DNA from 2 places in the Brevibacillus sp. BC25 genome. Region 1 is predicted to be linked to the other one. Evidence: riboswitches for the same ligand, from Rfam matches in the RefSeq annotation. Region 1 holds a riboswitch; the other holds the start of a gene.

Region 1 (24,645 bases):
ATGCCAGCGCTTTTTCGTACGCCTCCCTCCCTGCTTCTGTCACCTGATAATATTTGCGTCTGCCCCCCTGGCTCTCATCTCCCCAGTACGAAGCAATCAGCTTGTGTGCCTCTAGTCTTTTCAAACTGGTATACAAGGAAGGCTCTTTCAATTCGTAACGCCCACCGCTGTTTTTGAAAATGGCTTTGATGATTTCGTATCCATAGTTATCGCCGTCACACAGGACACGGAGAATAATCGTATCGATATGACCGCGGATAATGTCACTGCTGATACTGCTGTCACTCATCTCGTTCACCTCGCAGCTATAGCATAACACATATTACTATGTATGACAGAGTAATGTGTTACAGAAAGCAAAAAAAAGACCGTTACAGCACAACAGTCTTTTTTGCTCCACCCTTTTATTCAATAAAGTACATCTTACCGTCCACTTCAAGAGAAATAGCGGATTGCGTCATATCCTTCTTCAATTGTTTGGCGTAGGCTACGACTTCATCCAGTGCCTGATTGTCGAGTTTTTCAGCGAAGCTGTAAACGATCGTGACTTTCTCCTTGATCAGTTTTTTGTTATCGTCTACCCATCCACCCGTTCCGCTAATGGCGGTCGCTCCTCCGAAGAGATTTGAAAATTTCGTCAATGATTGGTCGACGTATTTTGCATGAACTTCATCTGTAACCGGGATGCTTCCGTTCATCGTAGATGGGACATAGATTTTGACAACATGACTCAAGTGGAATTGGCTTTGCAAGGCACTTTTGTCTGTTTTTGATGTCGTCTCGGTATTTGTTGCTGCTTTCGTAGAAGCAAGAGCTTGGAGCGGATTTGTTGCAGATTGCAAGGAAAGTACAAGCAGTGCGGCCATACACAATCCGATCATTCTAGAAACGATTTTTTTCATGCGCTTTTCAACCCCTTCATGGATTGGATATAAAAACCAATTTCCATTGTAATGTAGCGCAACACGGAAATGAATCCACCCGAAGACACGGGCTTACTCATCGGGATTAGTAGGCTAGCCCTACACGAGACATTCCTCATGTAAGAGATCTAGTTATTGACCTCATCCGAATAGGAAAAAGGTGTTTATCCCCCTCACTCCGAGGACAGGATAATAGTAACTTCCCAAGCTATGGTCCTCAAAGGAGTTGAAAGCAAAATGTCTCGTCACTGGTATCGGCAGCTTCGTTATCCAATCATCGCTCTGGCTGTGACATTAACGCTACTTTGGACACATCATCACCATCGCCTGCCCGCTTCGTACGCTGTCGCGACGCGGACACATACCGTTACGATTTCTAGCGCTGGCTTTTTGCCCAATCAATTGACTGCACACGAAGGAGAGCGAGTCTCGTTGATGATCGTCAACACCGATACGCGCCCTCACAATCTATCCATTCGTGATCTAAACCTTGCATCTACAGAGCTGAAGCCGACCCAATCGACTCTTTTACAGTTTTCAGCCGCCAAACGCGGTCGGTTTCATTTCGTATCAGACGCACCTGGCTATCCGGAAACAGGCTTCCAAGGCATGCTCGTCATTGACTAGTTTGCACTTCTTCGTCTGGTGAGATTTGCTTCCACCGTCCGAATTTTATCATGAGCAGAGGAATGATCCCGATCGCGGTGATGATTCCAAAAAACAAATAAATGGCTAGCACCGAAAACGAATCTTTGATCCACCCTGCTACCAAATTACAAAACATCGCACCAAGCCCGCCTCCTACCGAAAAGAAGATGGCCAACGCCGTCACCTGAAGGGATGCGGGCGTATTTTCGCGCACAAATTGGGCTGCTGTCGCCAAATAAAAGCCTACTGAAATCCCTTGCACAAAGAACATGGCAATCACGGCAGTGGTACTCGGAGCTGAACTATACCAGAACCAGCGCATCGCGCAAAAAATCGCAGATAGCAAGAGCGTCAACTCCAGTCCCCACCTGCGGACAATATAACCTGCCAGCTTCATAAAAGGAGCCTCACTGCCTGCAAACAACAAGAAGGCAAGACCGATTCCGGCAATGGTTCCTCCGATATCCTGATAAAACAGGGAAAACCAAATATTATTGGCATTCACAGAGCCCATCATGCAAAACGATGAAATCAAAAACAGCGCAAATCGCGGAATACGCGCCAAATCCCTGATCCCCGCAAGCATACTGACACGAAACCGCGAAGCCTCTGTCACTTCTTCCGGAACCTTCTGAAGAAACAGAATGGCAATCAGAAACGCCAAGCAAAACGAGTAAAAAAGAACATGTGGCCCCCATTGCTCGACGAGAAGACCTGTGATGAATGCCGCTAGTGCAAAGCCGATGGCTCCCCACAAGCGAATGTCGCCAAACTGCATGCCATGTCCCTTGGCATAACCAAGAGCCAAACTATCTGAGATGGGAACGACAGCACTTTGAAAAAACGACAGAAGTATGTAGAGCAAAAATACGTAAACAAAGGTGGAAACACCCGTAAAGAGAAGTCCCACCAAGCCGGTGATGATCAATGTCAGAATCAGCACAGTTTTGCGAATTTGATAGCGATCACAGATCATACCCCACATCGGCTGCGCCACTATGGAAACGATCGGCGCGACTGCACTGATGAGACCAATTTGGGTCCCAGTTAGATGGATGGATTCGTAGTATTGCGTAATGAGCGGAGCAAAAGCGCCAAACCCGTAGTAAATAAAAAGATAAAGGGCGCAAAGACTTACGTATCTGCCTTTTGCGCCCCCCAGCCCTATACCGGAAAGTAATTCTGGCATATAACTCTCCTATTTTGAGGTTAATTAACCGTGTAAGAAAACATAACACAGAGCATGCCTACATTATTTATTTTACCGTTGGCAATATTTTCGCCATGTTGACTGTCCGTTTTTTCTCCCATGTAGCCGGGTTGAACTCATCGAACTGCTCCAGGAAGGAAATGACTTCCTTCGTCAATGGAGTCGGCGTCGAAGCTCCAGAAGTTACCGCCACATTTTTCTTTCCACGCAACCATTCAATGTCCAGCTCAGACAAATCAGCGATTCGATACGATGGAACATTCGCGATTTCTTCCGAGACCTGTGCCAAACGATTGGAGTTGTTGCTGCGCGGATCGCCTACGACAATGCACAAATCTGTCTCTCCAACTTGCCCTGCTACAGCTTCCTGACGAACCTGTGTAGCGAGACAAATTTCATTATGCACTTCCACGCCTGGAAAACGCTGAAGAATGGCGTCCATCAGATGTTTGACATCCCATTGGCTCATCGTCGTCTGGTTCGTTACGATCAGCTTGTCTGTCGGCAGATCGAGCGCGTTCAGCTCTTCCAGCTTTTGAACAAGATGTACGTGATCCGGCGCGATCCCCATAGCGCCCTCTGGCTCTGGATGTCCTTTTTTGCCGATGTAGAGCACATGATAGCCTTCTGCTACTTTTTCACGGATCAAATCATGTGTCTTTGTTACATCCGGGCAAGTCGCGTCGACGACGGTCAAGCCTTTATCGCGCGCTTTCTTGCGCACCTCAGGAGACACCCCATGGGCAGTGAAGATTACTGTTCCTTCATGGATCTGATCCAAGAGAGCCAGTCGATCCTCTCCATCCAATGTTTTTATCCCTTGTTTTTCAAACGCCTCGACGACGTGAGCATTGTGTACGATCATGCCCAAGATATGAATCGGGCGGGGCAAGTCAAAGTTTTGCGCTGTTCGCAGTGCCAAGACCATGGCATCCACTACACCGTAACAATATCCACGGGGGGAAATCTTGATGACTTCCATCTTTACCCCTCCTACTTTTTATAATGCGTGAGCGAAAGCATTTCACCCCGTATTATACCTTATTTGTCTCCTGCACGCTTCTGTTCGTAAACCTTCAGATTATTGTAGACAACTTTTAAAAGTGGCGTGGACAAGCCATTTTGTTCCGCTCTCTCCAAGAGATAGCCTTGCAGATGATCTGCTTCCACCGAAAGGCCTTTTTCCATATCACGTAGCATTGAAGATTTCGTTTGAGGACGCTGATTCTGGAAAGTCTCCATCTGCTTGTCGACGATATCCGGCTTGATTGGTGCCCCCAAAGCGTTCATAACAGAAGTGATTTCCTCAGCGAGCTGACGTGTCAACTCTACGCCCCAAGCCGATTCCCGGATAGGACCGACAGCGGAATTCATCAGTGTGGTAATACCGGAAAACGTCGCAATAAACAAGTATTTGTGCCAGGCTTCCCGTTGAATATTTGCGCTTGCACGCATCGTTCCATTGATCTTGGAAAAAGCTTGCTCAATTCGCTCTACACGCTCGCTTTTGCCGCCTTCCCACTCACCGAAAACCGTATCATGAATAGGACTTGTCTGCACGACATCTCCGTCAGCATTCAGCGTCGTCTCAATGAAACAAAGACCTCCGAGCACACGCTCCCGGCCAAAACGATCCCACAGCAGCTCCATATGCGCAATTCCATTCAATAGTGGAATGACGACCGTGTCCTCGCCTACGTACGGAGCGATGGCATCAACGCTATCTTCTAGCGTGTAAGCTTTGTTGGACAAAAGCACAACATCAAAAGGTCCTGCTTCCTCCCCTGCTTGAATCAGTTGTGGCTGTTCCAAAAGCAAATCCCCATGAATGCTCTGAATGCGCAAGCCTCGCTCCTGCAACTGTTTGTATCTACGTTCGCGCACAAGAAATGTTACATCTACCCCAGATTCAACCAGCCTGCCACCAAAATAACCGCCAATGCCCCCCGCTCCCAGTACGAGAACCTTCATCTATATCGCCTCCGCGTTTATAAGTCTTGGTTTGTCTACATTTTATTAGAAAGTAACCATTTTCTAAACCCCACAATATAATGTTAGAAAATCTGACAACAAACGTCAGAAAACCTCTTGACGAACAATGTGAATTGTCGATATAATTCGGAATATAGAAATTAAGGAAAAACCGAACGTTGATAATGAATTCGTAAATTTAATTCGTGAATGGAGTGAATCATGTTGGATATGAAAACAGTCTTGTCCACAATTGACGCAGAAAAAGTGGAATATGTAGATTTTCGCATCGTTGACCTGCTCGGCCGCCAACACCATGTCACAGTTCCTGCCTACGCGGTAGATGAAGGAACATTCCGCAATGGCGTTGCATTTGACGGCTCCAGTCTAATCGGCTACAAGTCCATTGAAGAAAGCGACATGGTAGCGATGCCCGATCCAGCAACGGCCTTCATCGATCCATTCGTAGAAACCAAAACCATGAATATCATCTGCAACATCGTCAATCCAGACAACACCGTCTACACACGCGATCCTCGTGGCATTGCACTCAAGGCTGAAGCCTATCTGCAACAATCCGGCCTCGCTACCGCTGCTTACTTTGGTCCAGAATCCGAGTTCTTCCTCTTTGACAACGTACGCTATGCCTCTGGTCCGTCCGGTTCCTTCTTTCACATCGATTCAGAAGAAGCTTTCTGGAACACAGGAAAAGAAGGACAAAACCTCGGCTACAAAGTACGTAACAAGGGAGGATACTTCCCTGTTCAACCAACCGACTCCCAAATGGATATCCGCAATGAAATGTGCACGTTGATGACGAAATGCGGCATGTATGTGGAGCGCCATCACCATGAGGTGGCAACAGCCGGTCAAGGTGAGATTAATTTCCGTTTCGATACACTGACTCGTACAGCAGACAATTTATTGCTGTTCAAATACATCGTGCGCAACGTAGCTGCCAAACATGGCAAAACTGCTACCTTCATGCCAAAACCAATCGTTGGCGACAACGGATCTGGTATGCACGTTCACCAAAGCTTGTTTAACGGCGATACCCCGTTGTTCTATGAGCAAGGCGGTTACGCAAACCTAAGTGAGACTGCGCTACACTACATTGGCGGTATTTTGCACCACGCCCCTGCTCTGATCGCCTTGACGAACCCAAGCACCAACTCGTTCAAGCGTCTAGTTCCCGGGTACGAAGCACCCGTGAATTTGGTCTTTTCCAAAGGAAATCGCTCTGCTGCTGTTCGGATTCCGATTGCTGCGGTTACGCCAAAAGCGTCTCGCATTGAGTTCCGCACCCCGGACTCTACTGCTAACCCGTACTTGGCTTTTGCTGCCATGCTGATGGCTGGCCTCGATGGAATCAAGCGCAAGCTCGACCCGCGTGAACTGGGCTTTGGCCCAATGGATAAAAACATCTACGACTTGTCCGATGCAGAAAAACACGAAATCAAGAGCGCTCCCGCCTCTCTCGGAGAAGCACTTGTCGCACTTGAACAAGACCATGACTTCTTGCTCGCGGGAGATGTCTTCACAAAAGAAGTAATTGAAGGCTGGATTGCACAAAAACGCGGTGAGATTGAGCAAGTCGAGCGGACTGTGAATCCGAAAGAGTATGAGCTGTATTACGACCTATAAGCAAAGAAACAGCCCTTCTCAGCTGAGGAGGGCTTTTACATGCTCCCGAATAAAACGCTGTTTCCATACACAAATTAAAGTTGTACTGTGAAAAAAACAGATGATCGGATGAACATTTACAATGGTGAATCGAACGATAACTCGCTTGCTCATTTGTTTCGCTGCAATACTTCTCCTAACCGTAAGCTTTCCTGTTGAAATAGAAATCGGTCAAAAAATCGTTTACGCCGAGCATTCGTTACCAATCATAAGCGACCAAGGGATTATTACGATTGAGGTTTATCCTAGAAAACATAAGTTAATTGTCAAAAAGCATGGAAAAACAGTAAAAACTTATCAGGTTGCAGTTGGTAATCCTTCTACACCTACACCAGTTGGAGAATACAAAATCATATCCAAAGGAAAAGATTGGGGACCCTCATTCGGTCCACGATGGTTAGGCTTAAACGTCCCTTGGGGAATTTATGGCATCCACGGCACAAACAAGCCACACTCCATCGGACAGCATTTGAGCCATGGTTGTATCCGCATGCGAAACAACGACGTCATCGAACTGTTCAAGATGATTCCACTCGGAACAAAAGTAACGATTTATGGTCATATATTGGGGGACCCGAGCCACGACCCTAGAGATTTAGCCGAAGGCGATGTTGGTGGAGATGTACAGCTCATCCAATCTCGATTGAAGAGCGCTGGTTATTATCACGGGGTATGCGATGGCAAGTTTCGATCCTCGACAACTGCAGCTCTAAAGAAATTTCAACGGGATCGAAAGTTAATACCAAACGGTGTCGTGTCCAAAAAGGTATACGAAGAGCTTGGATTGCTGGAATAAATCCCGACAAGATTCGTGATACACTACATGAACCTTCTAAACATGCTTCCAATCCCATTTGTTCCTTGGAACGTTCTGAATACCTCGTTCGCTATGCGTACACCATTTAAAATGGAATCCATATCAAGGTTTAGATTTGAAACCCTTGGCGCTCTAGACTCTTTTCTCGTCCTACGGCTTGTTTTTGCCCACTCTTGATAATACTGACCAAGGGATTCAGGATTTTTTTGCAGCTTTCTGACCGAGACCTTATTTGACTTGAGCCAGTCAGAAAACTCTGGGGTAAAACCATTGATTTTTCTAGCCACTCTTCACTCTCACCTCGTTTCATAAATGAATAATGCAAAGGGATTGTATGTCCCTTTGCATTACTCTTTTGCTAAACCCATTTCCTAATCACAATCACATCCGACAATGACAAGCAAAACAAACAATACCAGGATCAGAGCAAAGTCATCAAAGCCATTAAAGAAACCCATTCTGCCTCCTCCTTTCCTTAGACACAGTACTGTATGCGTATCGCGGCTATTTTGCCTGTACCATGACCTACTAAGCAAAAAGGACGCAAGCATTTGCCTGCGCCCTTTTTCATGCTATTGAAGTCCGATTTGCGATTTTACTTGCAGAACCCCGCCTTGGAAAGAAAAATTCGCATTTGCCCCAATCGCCCCTTCTCCCTTATACATGTAGACGATCGTGTGTCCTTCCTCTCCCTTTTTCCCAACCTCAGCAAGCAGTTCGCCTTCTCCGCCCACTATTTTTTTTACTTCCTCCAAGCTCATCCCATTTTCAATCTGTTCAAATTCACTCTTCGTGATCGTTGCTTTCTCTGTCACTGCAGGAGCAGTCGCTTCTTGTGCTGGTGTAGCTGGCGCGGTTCCTTCAGCTGGAGCCGTGTCAGCTGGCGTTGTTGGAACAGGTGCTACCGTATCCGTTGATTGCCCGGAGCTACATCCAACCAACATGATGGCGAAAGCCACTATGAAAAAAGCCATTTTTTTCAAAGAAATTCCCCCTAAATTGAAATAAATCTCTCCTACCATAATCCAAAATATGACTACCAACAAGAATAACAACCTGACAATTCTCGACAAATACGAATAACACATGTACGACTTTTCAGGCATAAGAATGCAAAAAGAGCCTAGTTCAAGGCTCCCTTTGCGTTGTAATTACTCTTTTACATAAAGCTGATACATCTCGGTTTCTTCATCAGTTGCTTTTGCGATTCGAAAAGCTTCTTCCACGCTTTTCTTGTTTTGAATTACCTCGTAGAAAAAGCGCAGTGCGAACATCAGCGCAGAATTTCCGTCTGGGTAATCCTCTGGCCCGATATACGTCTGGCAACCACTGTCCAGAAAGGCCTTCGCTAATTCGGGATCACCAAGCGAGCATCCGTTACCTAACACGATTTTTCCATCCAGCTTGGCAAAACGCCTTACCTCGTCAGGACCAAAATCACCCTTTGGTTCTCCTTCCTCATAAACGTCCTCGCCCAGTTCTGGCATGATGAGGCTTCCCTCATCGCCATGGAAATTCAGAATAATCATGTCGGTATTTGGGTATAGGTCGCTGCCATTCAATACATCGATCAAATCGCTTGGTCGACCAATCCAGTACGTAAAGACTCGAGCTCCAAAATACTCAAGTGTATTTCGGATTGCTTGGCTATCCAGGTCCGTATCCGGACCGACTACTAAGGCAACATTCATTTCAGGTTTACTCATCGTGATATTCCTCCATATTGTTGTAAGTGGTTTTTATTTGTGGGTAGACAAAACCATTTACATGGAGGGGGTCGGGCCAACTGGTGAATGGCAAGACGTTACTTTTTGATCATCAAGTAGGAAAACTCCTCTTCAATTGGAATATTTGATAAATTTTCAGTAGTATATCATCCGAAACTTGGCATGTAAAGTTGCTCTACTAACAAAAAACTACGCAAACCCTTTTTTGATTTTGGACTTCATATCACGATACAGCTCTCCGTATGTAATCGCATGCTCGATATGCGAATAGGAAAGTACGGAATCTCCATCCTTGCTCTCGCAGCACGCAAAGAACAAACTTTCCATCAGATTGTGATTTTCGATGGAATTGGTAATATGGACGCAATCCTCAATCGAATCATGAGCGTCATGCTTGTAAAAAAGAAACGTCCCTTCCTTGAACGCCCCTTTTTTGTTGGCGTCTTTCCAAATGAGCATGCCCAAGGTAATAAAGTACCCTTCCTGGAAACGGATGACGCCTGTAATAACAGAATTAATCGTGGTCGGAATGATCGCAATCGAGTCATTGAGCTGATTGACGTATTCATACAACACTTTATTGGATTCTCGAAGATCAGCGATTGGTACATGAAGAAGCTGCTTGTCTCTTAATTTTTCTACGAGTTGCTGAACACATAGCGTCTTATTCAAAGTTGAAATCACAACCTCATCACTTCTCCCATTGTAAGTAAGTGCCTTCTTTACGTTATTCGTGATGAATGGACATATCCCTACAAAATTCGCACAAATCTTCTTACCCGCGGTCAAGATTTGCTCTACCGTGAATATTACTTAAACCATCCCATGTAAAAAAGCCCTTCATGCCTTTATGTGGCGAGAAGGGCTTTTTGGCGCAAATTTACGCCTTTCCTTTTAAATAATCATCTTTTAGCTTCTTTTCCTGCTCGTCGGTAGTCATCTCTTTCTCCAATACTTGATACATCAGTTCATCCTTTACATGGCGAGAGATTCCTTTTTCCTGATGATTCGGGACCGATGTGCTCGTGATAGAGTCTTGTTCCATACTGTGTACCTCCATGGCTTTTTGGGGTTAGCTTACCCGAAAGCGCCCACTCCATTCACCAAACCCGCTGAACACTGAGCATTTTTCGCAGCTCGTCGACCGAACGGGGAATATTTCCGCCAAGTTCCCGCTTCCACTGCTCAGGCAGTGCCTCCCACACATCAACGAGCAACGGCATACCCAGATGAAGACTCTCCAGCATAGTTCTATTTTCCAATGCCTCCTGCGGATCTCCCGCGAACACAAGCCTGCCTTCATCCATGATGCAAATCCATTCTGCCCATTCAAAGGCAATATCCATATCATGTGTCGCCATCAAAACAGTCGTTCCTTGCCGGTGAATGGTATCGAGCTCCCGCAGCAAATTTTTTGTCTGATAGCGATCCAGATACGCAGTAGGCTCGTCCAATAGCAAAAGCTCGGGCTCCATGACCATGACCCCCGCGAGTGCCAGACGTCGTTTTTGTCCCAGGCTCAAATGATGAATCGGAGCTTCTGCCAGCTCTCTCAATCCGAATGCATCCAGCACCTTTTCTACCTTTGCCCGGATTACGTCCTCAGGCAGCTTCTGATTGCATAAACCGTAGGATATATCTTCCGCGACCGTGCTTGCGATCAGCTGATGCTCGGGATCTTGAAAGACCAAGCCTACCTTTTGCGTCATCTCTTGCAGTGCGGCTCGTTTGTATACAAGCGGTTTCCCCTTCCACAGCACCTGTCCCTGCTGTGGCTCGATGATCCCGTTTCCATGCAAGAACAAGGTCGACTTCCCACAGCCATTTCGTCCCAAAAGGACACATTTTTTTCCCTCTGGAATCCATAAGGACAGCCCTGACAGGACGGGTCCCCGCCCTCCCGAATACGTGTACTGCAAATCGATGAACTCCAACAACCTTGATGTCATAACCACCAACCTCCTGTCCACCACTCAAGCAGTACCAGCAGCATACAGCCTACGATTGACTCCCACTCATAGCGTCGCGAACGAGCATGTGTATGAAACGAGAGCACCTGCATGCTCTCCCCGAAGCCTCTAGCCGCCATTCCTTTGTGCAAAGCTTCGTATTTGCGCATTGCTCTGACAAACAATTGCGCAACGAGAACCCCTGCATCTCGAAGCGTCGCGCGGAAGCCGCGGTGACCTCCCCGAGAACGTTGGGCAATCCATAGCTGGTGAGAAATCGTTACCAACACAAAAATAAACCGATACATGATCATTAATAAGTCAGTCACAAGGACAGGCATACGAAGCCGGCGAAGTACCTGCAAGGTTTCAGCAAACGGCACGGTAAACAAAATGAAAGCAAAGCAAGATAAGCTCGCCATGGTACGCCAAAACAAAACCCAAACTTTACCAAATGATGACATAGGCACATAGAGCACATACGAACCCAACTCCCATGCTGCCACGACCTGGACGTGTACTTCTCCTGCTCTCGCCCCTTCTACCAATAGGGCAGGGAGCCCCGACACGAAAAACGAGAGCGACACGATCATAAAGGCACAATAGATACGGACAGGAATACGGGCATACACCACTACCCATACCGTCATCCAAACAACGACGGCCATCTGCATCCATACATGTCCCACCAAGACGAGTAGTAACAATGCACTCGCCAGCAATAGCTTATGAGCTGGCGGCAGACGTTTCAGCCTGTTTTGATAAGAGAGAGAATCAGGTTGCAGCCCGTTCATTTTTTCCGTTTATCCAACCGACCTTTGTACAAGCCTACAGCGTAGCCAACCACTCCCGCTCCCAACGCCGCCTGCACCGCAAACAATAGACTCTCCGTCTCTCCCCCTGGTGGTTCTATCAGCGGTTGAAACCACGGCTCGTAGTTCGGAGCAATTTCCTTGATCGCTTCCTCTGCCACGCCGTCTGCGCCGCCAAATTCCGAATCCTGCACCAGCAACAGCGGGACAATCGCGAGTACGATTACCCCCAAGAGTAAAAGCCAGTTCCATCCTTTTTTCACAGCGATTCCTCCCGTTTGAGCAAACGAAGCTGTGTAAGCTCTTTTGCGTTGTAAGATAACAACCAGTTCCAAACGAGGACGGTCAACAGACCTTCACTGATTGCGAGCGGTACTTGCGTGAATGCAAAAATTCCTGCAAATTTGGCAAACGAGGCCAACACTCCACCAGATTCAGCTGGAAATGCGAGTGCCAGTTGAATCGAAGTCACCACATAGGTAGCGAGGTCAGCCAAAGCAGCCGCCGCAAAAACAGCCAGACGTTGGCTTCCGTTGACCTTCATGATCATCCGATAGATTCCGTATGCCACCAGTGGTCCTACTACAGCCATGGATACAGCATTTGCCCCTAGTGTAGTCAAACCTCCATGTGCCAAAAGCAAGGCTTGAAACAAGAGCACCATGCTCCCTAACACAGACATCGCAAAAGGCCCAAACATAATGGCGCCAAGCCCCGTCCCAGTCGGGTGAGAGCTGCTACCTGTAACCGAAGGGATTTTCAATGCAGATAAAACAAACGCAAACGCTCCAGCAACGCCAATAAGGAGCTTCATTTCGGGATGTTCTTTTACAATCTTGTTAATCGAGCGAATCCCAAGAATAAAAAATGGCAAGAAGACAGCCCACCAAAATAAGGCCCAGGATAATGGCAAATACCCTTCCATGATGTGCATCGCATGTCCTGTCTCTGGTTCATTGAGCAAAAAATACAGGACAAAGCCCGCGATCATCAGACAAGTCGATACGAGACGAGATCGATTCATGTTCATTCCTCCTTCACTGACTTTTGTTCTTTGCCTACAAACAAAAAAATCCCATCCATCAATGGACGAGATGTGCACACAAAACAACAGACTGACTATACAGCCTCATTGCCTCGTATTCACCGCTCCTTTCCGCGAAGGTTCTGTGGGTGTGGCTACTAGGTAGGTCTCCTGGCTTCCAGATCTATGCGCTCTTTGTCCTTCCCCATACGAAAATGAGTGGTTTCCTTCTCAAAGAGAGCTCCCTGGTTACAGTGGCGGGACCGCTCGGGACTTTCACCCGATTCCCTGTTACCCTTTATGCGTCACATAAAGGCACCTAACGCCGACAATATGAAATTGACAGACAATTCATGTTTGTCCACATCATTATACCGGATCACTACATAAATCGGAAGAATATAAGCAAAAACGCATAAGTCGATGACCCACTACAAACGGAGCCATCTACCTATGCGTACTTGTTCTATCTATTCTTTTGCGTCTACGCCAATTACTTCACTAATATGTTTAAAACCATCGCGCTGCATGAGCTTGAGCAGCTTTTTGTTAATTTGTTTGGCGATACCTGGGCCCTGATAAATCATCCCCGTATACACCTGAACGAGACTGGCTCCTGCTCGGATTTTCGCGTAGGCGTCTTCGCCGTTATAAATACCTCCGACACCGATGATTGGTACCTTGTCTCCTACTTCTTGATAAATCTCCTTCACCCAAGCAGCGGAACGCTCCGTAAGAGGTCTTCCGCTCAAGCCACCAGCTTCCTCGGCAAATCGATGTCCGGAAACCGCCTCGCGTGACAGTGTCGTATTGGTAGCGATAATTCCGGAAATGCCTTCTTCAACAGCAGCGTGAACAACATCACGCATGTGCTCATCCGACATGTCTGGTGCTACTTTCAGCAATATCGGTTTTTTCTTGATGGCACGCGCTTCCATTTCGGTCGCCTTTTCCCTTACTGCACGCACCAAATGACGCAAGCTCTCTGTTTCCTGCAAGTCACGCAGATTCGGGGTATTCGGAGAGCTGATGTTAATGACGAAATAGTGACCGTATGCATAGAGCATGTCCATACATTTGATATAGTCGATGGCCGCCTCTTCATTCGGCGTTACTTTGTTTTTCCCAATGTTAATCCCAATCGGAACATCTGAGTATGCGTAACCGACCAAATGCTGGGAAGCCAAATACGCACCGTGATTGTTGAAGCCCATCCGGTTAATGACAGCTTGATGTTCCGGCAATCGGAACAAACGCGGCTTCGGATTGCCTGGCTGCCCCTGCGGCGTCAACGTCCCGATTTCCACAAATCCAAAACCAAGAGCACCCAACGCATGATAGACTTCTGCATTTTTATCAAAACCGGCTGCAAGTCCGACTGGATTCGGAAACGTCATTCCCCACAGCTTATTCTCCAACCGCTGGTCTTTTACCTGATAGATCATCTTCAGGATGCTTTTGCCTGGAGCAGAATCCTCCACCAGCCTTAAGGCACCAATTGTCTTTTCATGAATCTCTTCCGCATCTTGCTGGAACAGATAATTTCTTATGAGCTGATACATCGGCTGCACTCCTTACTCTGTTTCTACCTTTTTACCTCATAGTAGAATACCATACTTTTTCGGACGGATGTAACCTTTATACCTGATACATATTTCCAAGCAAGCAGGCAAATCCTAACAGCACCACCACGCACAGGGGGATAAGTCTTTCATGAAAGTGGACGGAAAAATCGGGATTGGTCAAGCCATTATGGTGATGATGCTGACGATCGGCATTACGAACCACGTAACCGTCATCCCCCTCTTATTGAGTAAAGCCGGAAGAGATGCTTGGTTGAGCGTGTTGCTTGCTGGTATCCCCTTTTCCTTCTGGGCGTATCTGCTGTTTGTGATTAATCGAAGTTTGGATCAACAGTCTTTGTATGAATGGATTTCACAACGGTCAGGAAAAATCGTCAGCAATCTCTTGCTCGTTCCAATCATGATTTGCCTGTATCTTATGGCGCTAACGAATCTGATCGATACGCAAACTTGGACAACCGTAAACTACTTGCCTCGAACACCCGAGTGGGTGACCGCTTTAGCCTTGATTGGGCTATGTGTACTCGCTTCTATTGGAGGTATGACCTCCGTTGGAATCACCGCAGGCGTCTTGCTCCCCATAGTCGTGTTGCTCGGATTTTTCGTTGCTTTTGGCAATATTCCCAAAAAGGATTATAGTCTTTTGCTCCCGCTTTTCCAGAACGGTTTTCGTCCGCTGCTACATGGGATGCTTTACGTTGGCGGCGGTTTCACCGAGCTGTTTCTGCTCCTGTTGCTCCAGCATCACGTACGAAAGCCGTTTCGACTCGTACACTTTTTTGTCATGCTCGGTATCACGCTGCTGTTGACACTCAGCCCACTGACAGGGGCAATTGCAGAATTTGGACCTGTGGAGTCCTCTCGTCAACGTTTTCCTGCATTTGAACAATGGCGGCTACTCACGATCGGAAAAGACATCGAGAACATGGAGTTTTTCTCGATTTTTCAGTGGCTTTCTGGTGCTTTTATTCGAATAACGCTTTGCCTGATTCTTTTAGGAGATTTGATCACGATACGAACCCGAAAGCAACGCAAATTCATGATGCTGTTTTTCGGCGGAAGCATGATTGCCCTCACCAGCCTCCCTTACAGCGACATGCAATTCGTAGCCTTCTTATCGCGTGTATACTACCCACTTTACTTCGTCATCATGGTTGTTGTCTCACTCGCGCTCATCCTGATATCCCTGCGCAAACCATCCAGACAGGAGGGGGCCCCTTATGACCCTTGAAGAGGAACTGCGGGAAAAATTCGCGCATTGTGCGGACGTCGTTTTTTTGCGCACGGTCACATCTGAGGACCAGCCTGTATTGATGCTTTATTGCGAAGGACTTGCAGACGTTCGTCAATTACAAGATACGGCCTTGCCGCAATTGGAGCGATTTCTGGCTATTGGTGATTTGCGTTCCCTGCCTCTTTTTCCGCTCTTCACGAATCCAGAGTTGTGGGTTGAGCGACTGTTTGCAGGAGATTTGCTGATTTTCATTGGAGACTCCCCGCCATTCGCCTGGGATATCTCCAATCGGCCGGAGCGTGGCCCTGAGGAAGCCAATACAGAGATATCGATCAAAGGTCCCCGCGACGGCTTCGTCGAGGATCTTTCCACGAATGTGGCTCTCATTCGCAAGCGTATGCGAACCATTACCCTGGCCTATGAGCCTTTTATTCTCGGAACGCGCTCGCGTACAAGAGTTGCGATGATGTATATCACGGATGGGGTATCTTCGGATCTCGTGGAGATGATGCGCGAGAGGCTCCTCAATTGTAGGTCAAAAAAAATCTTGAATAGCGCTATCCTGGAAAAATTACTCAGTGACAACACTCGTTCGCTGTTTCCGTTAGTTGATTATACGGGACGTCCTGACTTTGCGATTTACATGCTGCTGCAAGGTAAAGTGATCGTGTTGATAGACGGCTCACCCTTGGCAATCGTGGCCCCTGTTACCTTGCTCGAACTCATCAAATCTCCCGAAGATGATCAGTATCCGGTTACTTATGTATGGCTGGAACGCATGCTGCGCCTGGGTGGATTTTGGATCGCGATCTTTTTGCCTGGCTTCTGGATTGCCCTGTCCGCCTATAATATAGAGCAATACCCTTTTCAATTGCTCGCTACCGTTACACAAGGCCGAAAAGGGCTGCCGTTTTCCGCGCCGATGGAGCTTTTTATCATCTTGTTTATCTTTGAATTTCTGCGTGAGGCAGGTGCCCGTTTGCCCAAAAACGTCGGGCAGACACTGGCATTAGTCGGAGCACTGATCATCGGGGATGCTTCCATTCGTGCAGGACTGACATCGCCCTCGATGCTTTTTATCGGCTCCCTTACAGTCGTTGCCTCCTTCACACTGGTCAACCAGGCATTAAGCGGAGCCGTTACCGTGGCCCGTTTCGCTGTTTTCTTCCTTTCCGCAACCATCGGCATGTATGGCTTTATCCTCGGGATGATTGCCATCGTATACTACTTGTCTACCTTGACCTCCTTTGGCAGATCGTATATTTTGATGGGTTCATCCAACTCCTTGTCCACACTGTTCATTGTCTTGTTCAAGACCATGACCAGTTTTTTTCGGACGAGATCGGGTGGCGATCATAAATGAAGTGCATGCGGATTGCTTCTGCTATGCTGCTGTTGGCAACGACTCTTCTTAGCGGCTGCTGGGACCAGAAATCGATTCAGGACCTTCGCTACTTATCTGCAATTGGCATTGATTACGTCAACAATGAATATGTTTTATACGCCCAATCCACCGATTTGTCTACCGTCGCCAAGCAGGAGTCATCAACCACCCTTCAAGCACCACCTGCGACCATTTCGATCGGAAAAGGGAAAACGCTACAGTCTGCCTTTGATAACCTGCAAAAAAACGCACAGGTACCCGTGTTTCTAGGCTTTGTATCCTCCCTCGTATTTCATGAGCGTCTCTTGCAAAAGGGCGTTACTACCTCCCATGATATTATGAATCGATACGGTTTGATTCGTTACACCAAATGGGTATTCGGAACGCGGGAGCCGATTGACAAAGTATTAAGCGCTCATTCTTTGGTCGGATTTTCTCCATTGGACTCTCTCTTGCATCAGCCAAGAGATGTTTACGAGCAGCGTTCGTTTATCGAGCCGATCCAATTTTTTCGGTTTATCTCGAACTATTGGGAGCCATCAAACACCGTGTTATTGCCAAACATCACGCTGTACGAGCGTTCGTGGAAAGAAAATAACCGTTATATTTCTCGTCTCTCCATCGATGGCATCCACGCCATACATCGTGGAAATTGGCAGCGTTACTTCCCCAATCGTGATTTAATGGGGATTCGGTGGATGAATAGTGACACGAAATTTGCTGGCCTCATTGTGAGACAAAACAACATTCCCAAAGCAACAATGCGCATTGAGCATGTCAAATTGGACATCACTCCGATAACCACCGGGGACCATCCTCGTTATCAGGTCAATGTTCGACTAAAGGGGTTCGTTCGTGAAATGATGAGTACGGTTACGCCTGCTTTCGTACGGAAAAACTCTGAAGAACAGGTAGCCGAGCAAATTCGCGGGACGTTTCTGAAAGGAGTCAAGGCAGGGGTTGATCTGTATAGCTTGGAGGAAAGTTTGTTTAAAAAAGACTATCAGGCTTGGCGAAAATACGAAATACGCAAGCGAAATAAGCTCACACCTGATTCCCTGACCCAAATCCAGGTGCATATGTACTTAAGTGATTCCGGAAAAATGAAGATGGATTCGGTCAAATACCCTGACCCGCTTGGGCCGAATGAATAATTAAAAAACTGCTTGCCGTAAGCTCGGGCAAGCAGTTTCTTCTTTACTATTTATCGTTGAAGCTAGTTTTTCACCAGTAAAACTTCTTCGATAGAAGCATATGGCAGGTTATGCGCATCAGCTACAGCCTTGTAAGCGACTTTGCCGTCGATGACGTTTACGCCTTTTGCCAATGCTTTGTTGTCGCGAATTGCTTGTGCGTAGCCTTTGTTCGCCAATTGTACAGCGTAAGGAACGGTTACGTTGGTCAGGGCCAATGTAGATGTACGAGCGACTGCACCAGGCATGTTGGCTACAGCGTAGTGAATCACACCGTGCTTCTCATAGGTTGGCTTGTCATGAGTTGTGATGCGGTCAACGGTTTCGATCGACCCGCCTTGGTCAATCGCAACGTCTACGATCACAGAACCAGGTGCCATCTCTTTTACCATGTCTTCTGTTACCAGGCGTGGAGCACGAGCACCTGGAATGAGTACAGCTCCTACCAGCAAATCTGCTTTTTTCACAGCGTTTGCGATGTTGAAGGAATTGGACATCAGCGTTTGAACGCGGCCTTGGAACAGGTCATCCAGTTGGCGCAGACGGTCTGCGTTTACATCGATGATCGTTACATTTGCACCCAGTCCAAGCGCCATTTTTGCTGCGTTTGTCCCTACGATTCCGCCGCCGATTACGACTACCTCGCCTTTTGGTACGCCTGGTACGCCACCGAGCAGAACACCTTTTCCACCGTATTGCTTTTCCAAGAATTGCGCGCCGATTTGAACGGACATGCGGCCTGCTACTTCAGACATCGGCATCAACAGAGGCAGAGCGCCATTGTCGAGCTGGATGGTTTCGTAAGCGATTGCAATCACTTTTTTATCGATCAATTCACGAGTCAATTCAGGCTCTGGTGCGAGATGCAAATACGTGAACAGAATCAGACCCTCGCGGAAATATCCGTATTCAGCAGCGAGTGGTTCTTTTACTTTCATTACCATGTCAGACGCCCAAGCCTCTGCTGCTGTTTCTACGATCTCAGCGCCTACTGCCTTGTAATCTTCATTCGTAAAACCACTGCCTTGCCCTGCACTTGTTTCTACACGAACGGAATGTCCGTTTTGTACCAGAGCAGCTACACCTGCTGGGGTAATGGCTACGCGGTTCTCATTATTTTTAATTTCTTTTGGAATTCCAACGATCATGATAAGTATGTCCTCCTTGGAAACGCCAATTTCTTTGCGGTTACTATTATTGTACAGCGTATCCTCGGGCATACTCCTTGGAGATTCCTTTAATTTTAGCGTCTTTTCATTTGTGAAAATTCACAAACAAACTACTGTTCCCCATCTAATTTGGCTATTTTCAACTCTAAATATAAGGCAGCCCGCTGGTTCATATTGTCGAGATCGACACGCATGATCTCCTCAATTCGTCTCAGTCGGTAGCTCAACGTATTAATGTGGATATGCAGGCGCTCTGCTGTCTTGTTGACCTTGCCAGCGGCATCCAAAAAAGTCTCCAATGTCGTCAAGAGCGTGGTCTGGTTGTCCCGATCGTACTGTCTGAGCTTTTCCAGCCGTTCATTCTGGTAGCCCTGCTCCTCTTCCCACTGCTTCAGTTGTAGGAGGTATCGATAAATCCCAAGCTCGTGGTACCCGTGAATCCCCTCATTTTCCTGCGGAAACAGCTTTTTGATCTTGAGCGCATGCAGCGCTTCCCTGTAGCTTTTCACAATATCTGTATACGACTTGTAATCTCTTCCGTACCCGGCAATCACCTGGCGTCCTTCCGTGACATGTGCTTCGAGCTTGCCGAGCGAGTCGGAAAGGAACTGTTCCACCTTACGAATGAGTACGTCACTCTTGTCTTTTTTTGCATCGGACAGACCGATCAATAAGATGATTTGCGAGCCGTCGACAACCCAGAGCAGCTTGTCACGCATTAATAACGGATACAAGTACTGGTCCAGACGCGCTCCTGCCGCTTCAATAATACAAATTAGATAAGAGGTTGGAAGCTGCATCTGCAAGGTGTCCGCTTTTTGGCGAATGACAGCCTCACTGCTGTGATTCCCCAGTAACAGCTCCCACAGAAATTCCTTGCGTCGCTGCTCCTCCGCCTTGCGTTTTCCCTGCCGTTGGATGAGACGTGAGACGGCTACGCGTGCTGCCTGACGAAGAATTTCATCATCTTCCCGGGTAATCGGTCGATTCACCTCTTGTGCCCAAATGTAACCGAGCACGTCGCTCCCTCTGCGAATGGCAATCGCCACACGTTTCCCCAAGCCGATTTCGTCCTTGGCCGGGATGTGTACGGGGTCGCCTTGCGTTAACAGCTCCTGAAATACGCCGTCCTTCCAAAGGCGCGTCAGCACTTTTTCCGGTACCCGTCGCCCCATGATGGTAGACCAGCGCGCTTCATCTGTGCTTTCTCCGTGTGAGCTGTAAGCAATCAGTTTATGATCGGCATCTTCAACCGTAATCGGATTTTGCAAAAGTTCTCCAATGACATCAGCTAATTCCTCGATATCAGCATGCTGATACTGTTGAAAATAGTTAGGCTCTACGGGCACACTTTCACCTCTTTACCGCTCTTTTCTACGCGTTCCTCTATTATAGTAGAAAACATGACTTCGCTAAACGCTCTGTCTCAATTAATAAGAAGCGGTCGGAATCATGTCGCTGTCATGCGAATTGACACAAAGGAATCTGGTGACCTCGCCTGTACGGTTCACCCAATTGTGCGGTACGGATGAATCCATATGAATGCTGTCGCCGGGGAACAAATCATGCTCCTCTTCCCCCAGCAAAAGAGTCAACACACCCTCGAGGACGTAAATAAACTCTTGCCCCTTATGTACAAAAGGCGTGCCTTTTTCTCCATACGGTGAAAGCGTGACGAGAATCGGTACCAGCGACGGATTCGTCAAATCACCGGACAGGTCCTCATACACAAAAGGCGCATGCAAAAGCCCAGATCGCTCTTTGCTCGCCCTGCGTACCTGCCCATTCCCTCCACTCGACTCACCCGAAAAGAAATAGCCTGGGCTCACTCCCAAGGCTTCCGAAATTTTTTTCAATGACTCCAGCGTGATGGATGACTTCCCACGCTCTACTTGGGACAAAAAGCTGATAGACAGCTGTGTTTTTTCTGCAATTTGTTTGAGTGTCTTCTTCTTGCCGACACGAAGCGATTTGATTAATACACCAATGGTAGGTTCCATTTGCATACCTCGCCGTAAAAAGGATAGGTCTATCATACTCTTTCTCGAAAAAAGTTGTAAAGTTAGCATAAGTATCAACTTTTACTATTGCTACAAATTATATTACATTTTATAATCTTTGTTATTATCAGATTTGTAACCGCTTTATTTTTAAAAAATTGAAGTGCTACTTCACTCATAAATTGAAGTGATACTTCAATATCTACCGACAAAGGAGGATTACCCGATGGCATTACAAACACAAGCCGACGTTTCCAAAAAGGTTCAAAACAAAGCATTGGTCGCGAGCCTTATTGGCAGCTCCATTGAGTGGTTTGACTTTTTCCTGTATGGAACCATGGCATCGCTCGTATTCAACAAGCTATTTTTTCCTTCGTCAGATCCAGCTGTAGGCTTACTGCTCTCTTATCTCTCATTTGGTCTTCCCTTTTTCATCCGGCCTTTGGGTGGCGTGATCTTCAGTCATATCGGGGACAAAATCGGTCGTAAAAAGACGCTGGTCTTGACGTTGTCGCTGATGGGAGGCGCTACCGTCTTGATCGGTTTGCTGCCTGATTACAATGCCATTGGCGTCTGGGCTCCGATTCTTCTCGTCCTGATGCGTTTGATTCAAGGCTTGGGGATCGGCGGTGAATGGGGAGGTGCATTGCTTCTCGCCGTAGAGTACTCCGGCAAAGGCAGACGCGGCTTTTTTGGAAGTATCCCGCAAATGGGTGTAACAATCGGCATGCTGCTCGGTACGTTGGCCATTTCTTTAATGAGTGCGCTTCCCGATGATCAATTCATGTCTTGGGGCTGGAGAATTCCGTTTCTGTTGAGTGCAGCACTTGTCTTTTTAGGACTCTGGATTCGCAATGGCATCGATGAAACACCAGCTTTTCAAGAAGCAAAAAAGACGGGGAACATTGCGAAAGTTCCCATCGTAGATACATTTCGCTATCACTGGAAAGCTGTTCTGATTGCCGTCGGAGCCAAAGTGGTAGAAACCGCGCCATTCTATATTTTCTCGACGTTTATTATTGCCTACGCGACGAACTACTTGGGCTACGACCGAATAACGGTACTCAATGCCGTGACGATCGCCACATTAGTGACAACCATCGCGATTCCGTACATGGGCATGCTGTCCGATAAGGTAGGCAGAAAGCCATTGTATATCGTGGGAACTATAGCGATGATGCTGTTTGCATTCCCTTACTTTTATATGCTGTCATTGAAATCAGCTCTCTGGCTTACCGTCGCTACAGTCATCGGACTCGGGATTCTCTGGGCTCCGGTCACAGCTGTATTGGGTACGATGTTCTCCGAGATTTTCAGTACGAATGTACGCTATACTGGGGTAACGGTTGGCTACCAGCTCGGCGCTGCTTTGGCGGGCGGTACTGCTCCGCTGATCGCTACTGCCTTGTTAAACTCCTTTAACTCGTGGGTGCCAATCGCTTTGTACATTGTCATTTCCGGGGTTATTTCTCTCATTGCAGTTTCTGCTACGAAGGAAACAAAGGATTTGGATTTGGACGAATCCTGATGGAAAGGAAGAATGAGATGCTAGTATTAAGCCGTGAAAACATTGAACAAATCTATACGATGAAAGATTGCTTGGAAGATGTGGAACAAGTCTTCCGTGAGCATATGCTGGGAAACGTCACCACCCCTGTTCGTACTGCCATTGACCATCCAAAATACGGAGCAACCAGTCTATATATGCCGTCCTATTTGGAAACGGACGATTACGTAGCGGTAAAAATCATCAGTATTTTCCCGGAGAATCACAAGCACGATATCAAAGCACTCCAAAGCGTGATCGTGTTGACCGAAGCAAAAACTGGACAGCATGTGGCAATGATGGACGCGAGCCTGTTGACGATTATGCGCACAGGTGCAAGCAGTGGTGTTGCAACCAAATACTTGGCAAAAGAAGATGCACAAAGCTGTGCTGTATTGGGATGCGGGGCACAATCCATCGGACAAATTCAAGCCGTCATGGAAGTCCGTCCGCTGACAAACATTTATCTCTATAACCGCACACGTGGGAAAGCGGACGAAATGAAACAAACACTACTCTCGCTCTACCCGGAGTGGCAAGGCCAAATCACGGTTATGGATGACGCCAATGAAGCGGTTGCGAATGCCGAAATCGTGATTTGCAGCACCAAGGCTACCAGCCCGTTGTTTGATGGAACACGCTTGCGTCCTGGTACGCATATTAATGCCATCGGTGCTTTTCTTCCCCATATGCAGGAGGTCGACTTGACTACTGTACAAAACAGCAAAGTCGTGGTCGATACACTCGAGGGAGCCCAGCACGAAGCCGGCGATCTGCTCATTCCGATTGAACGCGGCGAATGGAGCTTTGAACAAATGCACGCTGAGCTGGGAGACATTCTGATTGGGAAAAAGCCTGGCCGAGAAAACGATGAAGAAATCACGCTGTACAAATCCGTGGGTATTGCTTATTTGGACACAGCCGTTGCCAAAACGGTCTATGAACGTGCGAAAGCAAACGGCATTGGAACAGAAATCAGCTTGTAAATCATGGCTTATAAAAAACAGCCGCCTTCCCACCCGGGCTTTGGCGGCTGTTTGCTTTTTCCTATCTACAAAAGTCGTGCGATTGCATCGAGCATCTGCTCTTTTTGAAAAGGCTTCACGACAAAATCACTCGCTCCTGTTTTCATCGCTTCCAGCACCTTCTGCCGGTGCCCGATTGCCGAGCAGATCAAAATTTTGGCATCACGGTCAAAATCCAAGATGTGGCGCATGGCTTCAATCCCGTGCATGTGCGGCATGGTAATATCCATGGTGACAATATCTGGCTTGAGCTCCTTGTACTTTTCAATTGCCTCCAAACCATTGCTCGCTTCTCCACAAACTTCATGTTGTTCGCCTAGCATATCCGTTAGCACCCTTCTCGTGAAGGCTGCGTCATCTACTATCAGCAATCGGGCCATGCAGTCTTATCCCCTCGCATCTCGCTTGCTATTCTACTTCCTACTTTTGCAGAAATCGCAAGGCTTGTCCACGAGAGAAAATGACTTCTTTTGTCGAATAGCGCGAAATCCGATCGGTATTATGAAATAAAGCCGATTCGCTCGCTGCTCTCTTTCGAATCGCTGTCGCTGGCGGGCTCAGCTGTCCCATTCGACGCCAGAGGACTATCTGGTTTCGGGTGTGGAGTGGTCTCTCCAATCTCCGGTCGATCGACCTGTGTTACCTCATCTGGAATATGAATCTGGGGGATTTCCACCATATCGTTTTCCATCGCGTGTACGCCTCCCTTCTGTTCCCGCTATGCAGGATGTTCTCCATACGATTAGC
Region 2 (6,250 bases), on a different contig from region 1:
TGCTAGATGGAAGTCATCACGCGCATTCGGCATGTAAACGTCGGATGCGCTTTTACTTTGGCTAAATAACATACATACAGAGTAAAAATAGCAGGATAGGATGAGGGACATGCTAATCGCTTTTGATTCAAAAACAGGAAACGTCCGAAGATTCGTCAACAAAATTAATTTGCCACATGTGGAAATTAATCAAGAAATGGTGCTGGACGAGCCGTTCATTTTGATAACATACACGACGGGATTCGGACAAGTGCCGGAGAAGGTGGCGACGTTCCTGAAGCGAAATCATGTCAATCTGCGCGGAGTATCCGCCAGCGGCAACCGCAACTGGGGAACCAGCTTTGCTAAAAGCGCGGATACGATCGCGAGCCTATATGGCGTTCCGGTGATTTCTAAATTTGAACTGTCCGGTACCGGCCGTGACGTGGAACAATTTACGAGTGGGGTGGCAGCAATTGCGGCATATTGAATTGAACAACGAACTGATGCAGCGTGGCAACGACGGATTTTATCAACTGGAAAAGGATCGGGAAGCGGTTGCGGTCTTCATGGAAGAAGTGCAGTCCAACACGATGACTTTTGGCAGTGTCAAAGAACGCATGGACTATTTGATCGAGAATGACTTCTATGAAAACGTCTATGAAACATACACTGTTGAGCAGGTCGATGAAGTTTTCCGTTTGGCCTATGACGCTGATTTTCAATTTGCTTCGTACATGGCTATCTCCAAATTTTATAAAGATTACGCCTTGAAAACGAACGATAAATCGATGTACTTGGAGCAGTATCCAGACCGGGTGGCCGTAGTGGCACTGTCCCTTGGACAAGGTGACTTTGAGCTAGCCAAGCGTTTAACTGTCTCTATGATGGATCAACGCTTGCAGCCGGCGACCCCAACCTTCCTGAATGCAGGCAAAAGCCGCCGTGGAGAAATGGTCTCCTGCTTCTTGCTCGAAATGGATGATGCACTGAACTCCATCAACTTTATTTTGGGAACTTGTATGCAGCTATCCAAAATTGGCGGCGGTGTAGCTGTGAACCTGTCCAAGCTTCGCGGACGAGGAGAGCCGATCAAAGGCGTCGAGGGCGCAGCAAAAGGTGTTATGCCCGTTCTCAAGCTGTTGGAAGATGCGTTTTCCTACGCGGATCAAATGGGGCAACGCAAAGGCTCAGGAGCAGCGTACTACAACATCTTCGGCTGGGATATCAACGAGTTTCTCGATTGCAAAAAGATCAATGCGGATGAAAAAGCACGCATCAAAACGTTGTCCATCGGCCTGATCGTACCAAACGTTTTCTACAAGCTAGCTGAGGAAAACAAGCCATTGACTGTGTTTGCTCCGTACTCCGTGTACAAAGAATACGGCGTGCATCTGGATGATATGGACCTCGATGATATGTACGAGGAGCTCTTGGCAAACGATCGCATCAAGAAAAAGACCGTCATGAGCGCACGCGAGATGTTGACCAAAATCGCGATGATTCAAATGGAATCGGGCTATCCTTACATCATGAACAAAACGAATGCGAACAACAACCATGCGCTGAAAGATCTTGGTTCAGTGAAAATGTCCAACCTGTGCACGGAAATCTTCCAGTTGCAGGAGACTTCGACGATTAGTAATTACGGAGAGATGGATATCATCCGTCGAGACATTAGCTGCAATCTGGCATCGCTCAATATCGTCAACGTGATGGAGCGCAAAATGATCCGTGAATCCGTCCACGAAGGAATCGAAGCCATTACAGCCGTGAGTGACATGACGCGTGTAGAAAACGCTCCAGGCGTTCAAAAGGCAAACCGTGAGCTGCACTCCGTAGGGCTCGGTGCGATGAACCTGAACGGCTATCTGGCAAAGAACAGAATCGCTTACGAGAGTGAAGAAGCGAAGGATTTCGCTCGTACGTTTTTCATGATGATGAACTTCTACTCCTTGGAAAAAAGCATGGAAATTGCCAAGGAAACAGGCAAGACCTTCTTGGGCTTTGAACAATCGGAATATGCAAAAGGCACTTATTTTAACAAGTACTTGACGAACGATTACAGCCCGCGGACGGAAAAAGCAAAGCTTCTCTTTGAAGGAATGCACATTCCGACGCCAGAGGATTGGGCGGACCTACAGCAAAAGGTGCAAAAGCATGGCGTTTACCATGCGTACCGTTTGGCGATTGCACCGACACAGAGCATTTCCTACATTCAGAATGCGACTTCTAGCGTGATGCCAATCGTTGAGCATATCGAAACGAGAACATATGCCAACTCGACGACGTATTACCCGATGCCGTACTTGTCGCAGGAAAACTATTTTTACTACAAATCCGCGTATGTGATCGATCAATTCAAAGTGATTGATCTGATTGCCGAAATTCAAGAGCACATCGACCAAGGAATTTCGACTGTGCTGCACGTAAACAGCAATATTTCAACCAGAGAACTGGCTCGCTATTACATTTACGCAGCGAAAAAAGGTCTGAAGTCACTCTATTATACGCGTACGAAACATTTGACTGTAGAAGAGTGCATTAGCTGCGCTGTTTAGTGAACTCGATTTATAAAAGGAAAAGCATCAAGCAAATAGAGAAGAGGAACGCCATATGAAAGCAGTCAATTGGAACAGGCCGGACGACGATTTTACGATGACGTTTTGGAATCAAAACATCATGCAGTTCTGGACGGATGATGAGATTCCGCTGTCAGATGACAAGATGGCCTGGATGGAGCTCAGTGCGACTGAACGGGATACGTATAAAAAAGTATTGGGCGGTCTCACCTTGCTGGATACGGTTCAGGGTGGAGTAGGAATGCCGAAGATCATGGAGCATGTCGATGGACTGCAAAGAAAAGCGGTTCTCGCCTTCATGGGCATGATGGAGCAAATCCATGCCAAATCGTACAGCAGTATTTTTACAACGCTGGCATCGACTGAAGAGATTGACGGTATTTTTTCGTGGGTAGAAAACAATCCACATCTGCAAAAGAAAGCGGCCCTCATCTCGAAACGCTATCAAGAAATTGAGAAACCAAAAGACTTGTACATGGCGATGGTAGCGTCCGTCTTCCTGGAAAGCTATCTGTTTTACAGCGGATTCTTCTATCCGCTCTATTTGGCGGGGCAAGGCAAGATGACAAGCAGCGGGGAAATTATCGATCTGATTGTTCGCGACGAGAGCATCCACGGACTCTATGTCGGCGTTCTCGCGCAAGAAGTATATCAAGGTCTGAGTGTGGTCGAGCAGACCGCAGCAAAAGAGGAGCTGTATGCTCTTTTGCATGAGCTGCAAGAAAATGAGGAGGCTTATACGACTTCGTTGTATACGGAAATCGGATTGGCTGACGAAGTTCATGTGTACGTGCGCTACAATGCGAACAAGGCTTTGATGAATCTGGGACTGGACCCGCTATTCCCGGAGGAAGAAGTGAACCCGATCGTACTGAACGGCATTCGCACGCAGACGAAGCAGCATGACTTCTTCTCGAAAAAAGGAAATGGTTATGTCCGCACGCTAAACGTAGAGCCGTTGACCGATGATGATTTTACATTTTAGTATGACAAAAAATGGAATATGTGTTACTGTATGAACAGTATGCTGCCCTGCTAGTTAACTGGGGCACTTCACAGAACCACGATAATTTCATAGGAGTGGGAACAGGTTCTTTGGTGATCAAGATCGACCAAGGATGAAAAGGGAAGTCGGTGAGAATCCGACACGGTCCCGCCACTGTATGAGGGGAGTCGGCACATTTATCAGCCACTGATCCAAACGGATTGGGAAGGCATGTGCAGATGATGATCCCAAAGTCAGGAGACCTGCCTGTTTCGACGACACTGCTTAACCTACGGGAGATAGGGAGGTGTTAGGATGCTGTGATCTCAGTGCTTATTTGGCATTTCTAACGTTCTTTTTGATCGTTGGAGATGCCTTTTTTATTGGGCGGATTCAAGTCAAGATCGAATAAAGAATGGAGAGGAAGCTCATGAAAAGCAGCAATTTGGGATATCCACGGATCGGGAAGAACCGCGAGTGGAAAAAGGCATTGGAAGCATTTTGGGCAGGCACTATCGATGAGGCAAGCCTGGTACAGCAAATGGAGCAAATCCGTCACCAAAACCTGTTGCGTCAGCAGGAAAAAGGGGTCGAGCTGATCCCTGTGGGTGACTTTACGCACTACGATCACATGCTGGATATGGCTGTGATGTTTGGGATGGTCCCCATGCGTTATGAATACGAGAGAGGCCCGGTTTCATTAGCCACATACTTTGCCATGGCTCGTGGTTCGAAGGAAGCTGTCGCCAGCGAAATGACGAAATGGTTTAACACGAACTACCATTATATCGTCCCGGAGTTTGGTGAACGACAACCAGCCATAACCGAGAACAAGCCTCTCCAGGCATACTTGGAGGCTAAAGAAAAGTTTGGCATCATCGGAAAGCCCGTCATTGTAGGCCCGTATACGTTTGTCAAATTGTCCAAAGGGTATGAGAAAAACGAATTTGAAATCGTCGTGGATCAACTCGTTCCGCTTTACATAGACGTTCTCCGCGAGTTGGAGCTGCACGGCGTGGAATGGGTGCAAATCGATGAGCCTGCATTTGCACTGGATGTATCGGAGCATGATCGCGCCATCATCAAACGTATCTATGCGCAAATCGGTCAAGCACTACCACATCTACAGTGCATGCTGCAAACCTATTTTGAAGCGGTGGATTGGTACGAGGAGCTGATTTCCTTACCGGTAAAAGGAATTGGTCTTGATTTTGTACACGGAGCGATGCGCAATCTGACCAATCTGAAAAAACACGGGTTTCCAGCAGACAAGATTCTCGGAGCGGGAATCATCGACGGTCGAAACATATGGCGTGCGTCCATTGAGGAGAAGTGGGAGCTGATCAAAGAAATTTCCGAGATCGTTCCGCTCGAAAAGCTGTGGCTGCAGCCGTCCAGTAGTTTGTTGCACGTACCTGTAACGGTTGAAGCAGAGAGCGACTTGCCAGTGGAAGTCATGCCTGTATTGGCGTTTGCCGACGAAAAACTGGGAGAAGTACAGCTCTTAGTCCAAGGATTCCGATATGGTAAGTATGTCATTTCGAAAGAGATCGCCCAAAATGAAGCGGACTTGCTGAAGCTGGCATTATCTCCAGCGAGGAATCGTCGAGAAGTGCAGAATGCTTTACGTCAAATAGCTGCTGCAAAACTTGAACGAAGTGTTCCTTATCTCGAACGTCGAGAGATTCAACAAAATACGTGGAAGCTGCCACTGTTGCCAACTACAACAATCGGAAGCTTCCCGCAGACGGCGGAGGTTCGCCAAGCCCGACAGCAGTTTAAAAAAGGGAACTGGACAGTGGAGCAATATGATGTTTTCATTCAGGCACAAATCAAGGAATGGATCGAAATACAAGAAGAGCTCGGTCTGGATGTCCTCGTCCATGGTGAGTTCGAACGAACAGATATGGTAGAGTATTTTGGCGAAAAGCTCGATGGCTTTTTGTTCACGAAAAACGGTTGGGTGCAGTCATATGGCTCGCGCTGCGTCAAGCCACCTATTATTTACGGAGATGTGGAGTTTGTAGCACCGATGACGGTCAAAGAAAGTATGTATGCAAAATCATTGACCGCCAAGCCAATGAAGGGTATGTTAACTGGCCCAGCAACCATTCTGAATTGGTCGTTTGCTCGAGTCGATATCTCCAGACAAGAAGTGTGCGAACAAATCGCTTTGGCATTGAGAAAAGAAGTAGAAGCATTGGAAGAGGCGGGGATTCTCATGATTCAAGTGGATGAACCAGCGCTGCGCGAAGGACTTCCGCTCAAAAAAGAAGAGCAAGCAGCTTATCTCGAGTGGGCTGTCAGAGCGTTTCGTTTAGCGACTTCCACCGTTGCGCCGAGCACCCAGATTCATACACATATGTGCTATTGCGAATTCCATGATTTCATGGATGTCATCAGCGAACTCGATGCCGATGTGATTTCGATTGAAACTTCCCGCAGCCATGGAGAGCTCGTGTCTGTGTTCGAAACAGGTACGTATGACAAAGGCATCGGGCTCGGCGTATACGACATCCATAGCCCACGAATTCCAGCTGTCTCAGAAATGGAAGATATGGTAGCACGAGGTGTACAAGCGCTTCCACCAGATCAATTTTGGATTAACCCGGATTGCGGGCTGAAGACAAGAGGGAGAGAAGAAACCGTTCAGTCATTACGAAACATGGTTGCGGCAACGAAGGCGATTCGGAGTCGTTTGACA

What was found. Region 1 has a riboswitch for cobalamin ahead of PMI05_RS05660 (energy-coupling factor ABC transporter permease). Riboswitches for the same ligand answer to the same signal wherever they lie in the genome.
Region 2: linked by a shared signal. The riboswitch ahead of metE (5-methyltetrahydropteroyltriglutamate--homocysteine S-methyltransferase) and the one ahead of PMI05_RS05660 (energy-coupling factor ABC transporter permease) in region 1 are both predicted to bind cobalamin.

What each region holds. Positions count from the first base shown of each region.
Region 1 is NZ_AKIX01000025.1:8,468-33,112, forward strand. Features, by position in the region: gene PMI05_RS05580 (PadR family transcriptional regulator) at 1-289, opposite strand, end outside; gene PMI05_RS05585 (DUF3574 domain-containing protein) at 405-902, opposite strand; gene PMI05_RS05590 (cupredoxin domain-containing protein) at 1,161-1,550, shown strand; gene PMI05_RS05595 (MFS transporter) at 1,540-2,760, opposite strand; gene PMI05_RS05600 (4-hydroxy-3-methylbut-2-enyl diphosphate reductase) at 2,828-3,763, opposite strand; gene panE (2-dehydropantoate 2-reductase) at 3,823-4,752, opposite strand; gene glnA (type I glutamate--ammonia ligase) at 4,978-6,396, shown strand; gene PMI05_RS05615 (L,D-transpeptidase family protein) at 6,518-7,231, shown strand; gene PMI05_RS05620 (hypothetical protein) at 7,255-7,539, opposite strand; gene yjcZ (sporulation protein YjcZ) at 7,624-7,803, opposite strand; gene PMI05_RS05630 (hypothetical protein) at 7,825-8,226, opposite strand; gene PMI05_RS05635 (hypothetical protein) at 8,404-8,958, opposite strand; gene PMI05_RS05640 (hypothetical protein) at 9,169-9,663, opposite strand; gene PMI05_RS30975 (hypothetical protein) at 9,860-10,024, opposite strand; gene PMI05_RS05645 (energy-coupling factor ABC transporter ATP-binding protein) at 10,080-10,928, opposite strand; gene cbiQ (cobalt ECF transporter T component CbiQ) at 10,925-11,722, opposite strand; gene PMI05_RS05655 (energy-coupling factor ABC transporter substrate-binding protein) at 11,719-12,003, opposite strand; gene PMI05_RS05660 (energy-coupling factor ABC transporter permease) at 12,000-12,764, opposite strand; cobalamin riboswitch at 12,908-13,102, opposite strand; gene PMI05_RS05665 (quinone-dependent dihydroorotate dehydrogenase) at 13,235-14,326, opposite strand; gene PMI05_RS05670 (endospore germination permease) at 14,478-15,578, shown strand; gene PMI05_RS05675 (spore germination protein) at 15,568-16,944, shown strand; gene PMI05_RS05680 (Ger(x)C family spore germination protein) at 16,941-18,119, shown strand; gene ald (alanine dehydrogenase) at 18,182-19,306, opposite strand; gene PMI05_RS05690 (CdaR family transcriptional regulator) at 19,438-20,676, opposite strand; gene PMI05_RS05695 (helix-turn-helix domain-containing protein) at 20,758-21,327, opposite strand; gene PMI05_RS05700 (MFS transporter) at 21,554-22,855, shown strand; gene PMI05_RS05705 (ornithine cyclodeaminase family protein) at 22,873-23,859, shown strand; gene PMI05_RS05710 (response regulator) at 23,925-24,278, opposite strand; gene PMI05_RS05715 (hypothetical protein) at 24,398-24,589, opposite strand.
Region 2 is NZ_AKIX01000102.1:6,020-12,269, forward strand. Features, by position in the region: gene nrdI (class Ib ribonucleoside-diphosphate reductase assembly flavoprotein NrdI) at 110-469, shown strand; gene nrdE (class 1b ribonucleoside-diphosphate reductase subunit alpha) at 456-2,540, shown strand; gene nrdF (class 1b ribonucleoside-diphosphate reductase subunit beta) at 2,596-3,546, shown strand; cobalamin riboswitch at 3,633-3,832, shown strand; gene metE (5-methyltetrahydropteroyltriglutamate--homocysteine S-methyltransferase) at 3,977-6,250, shown strand, end outside.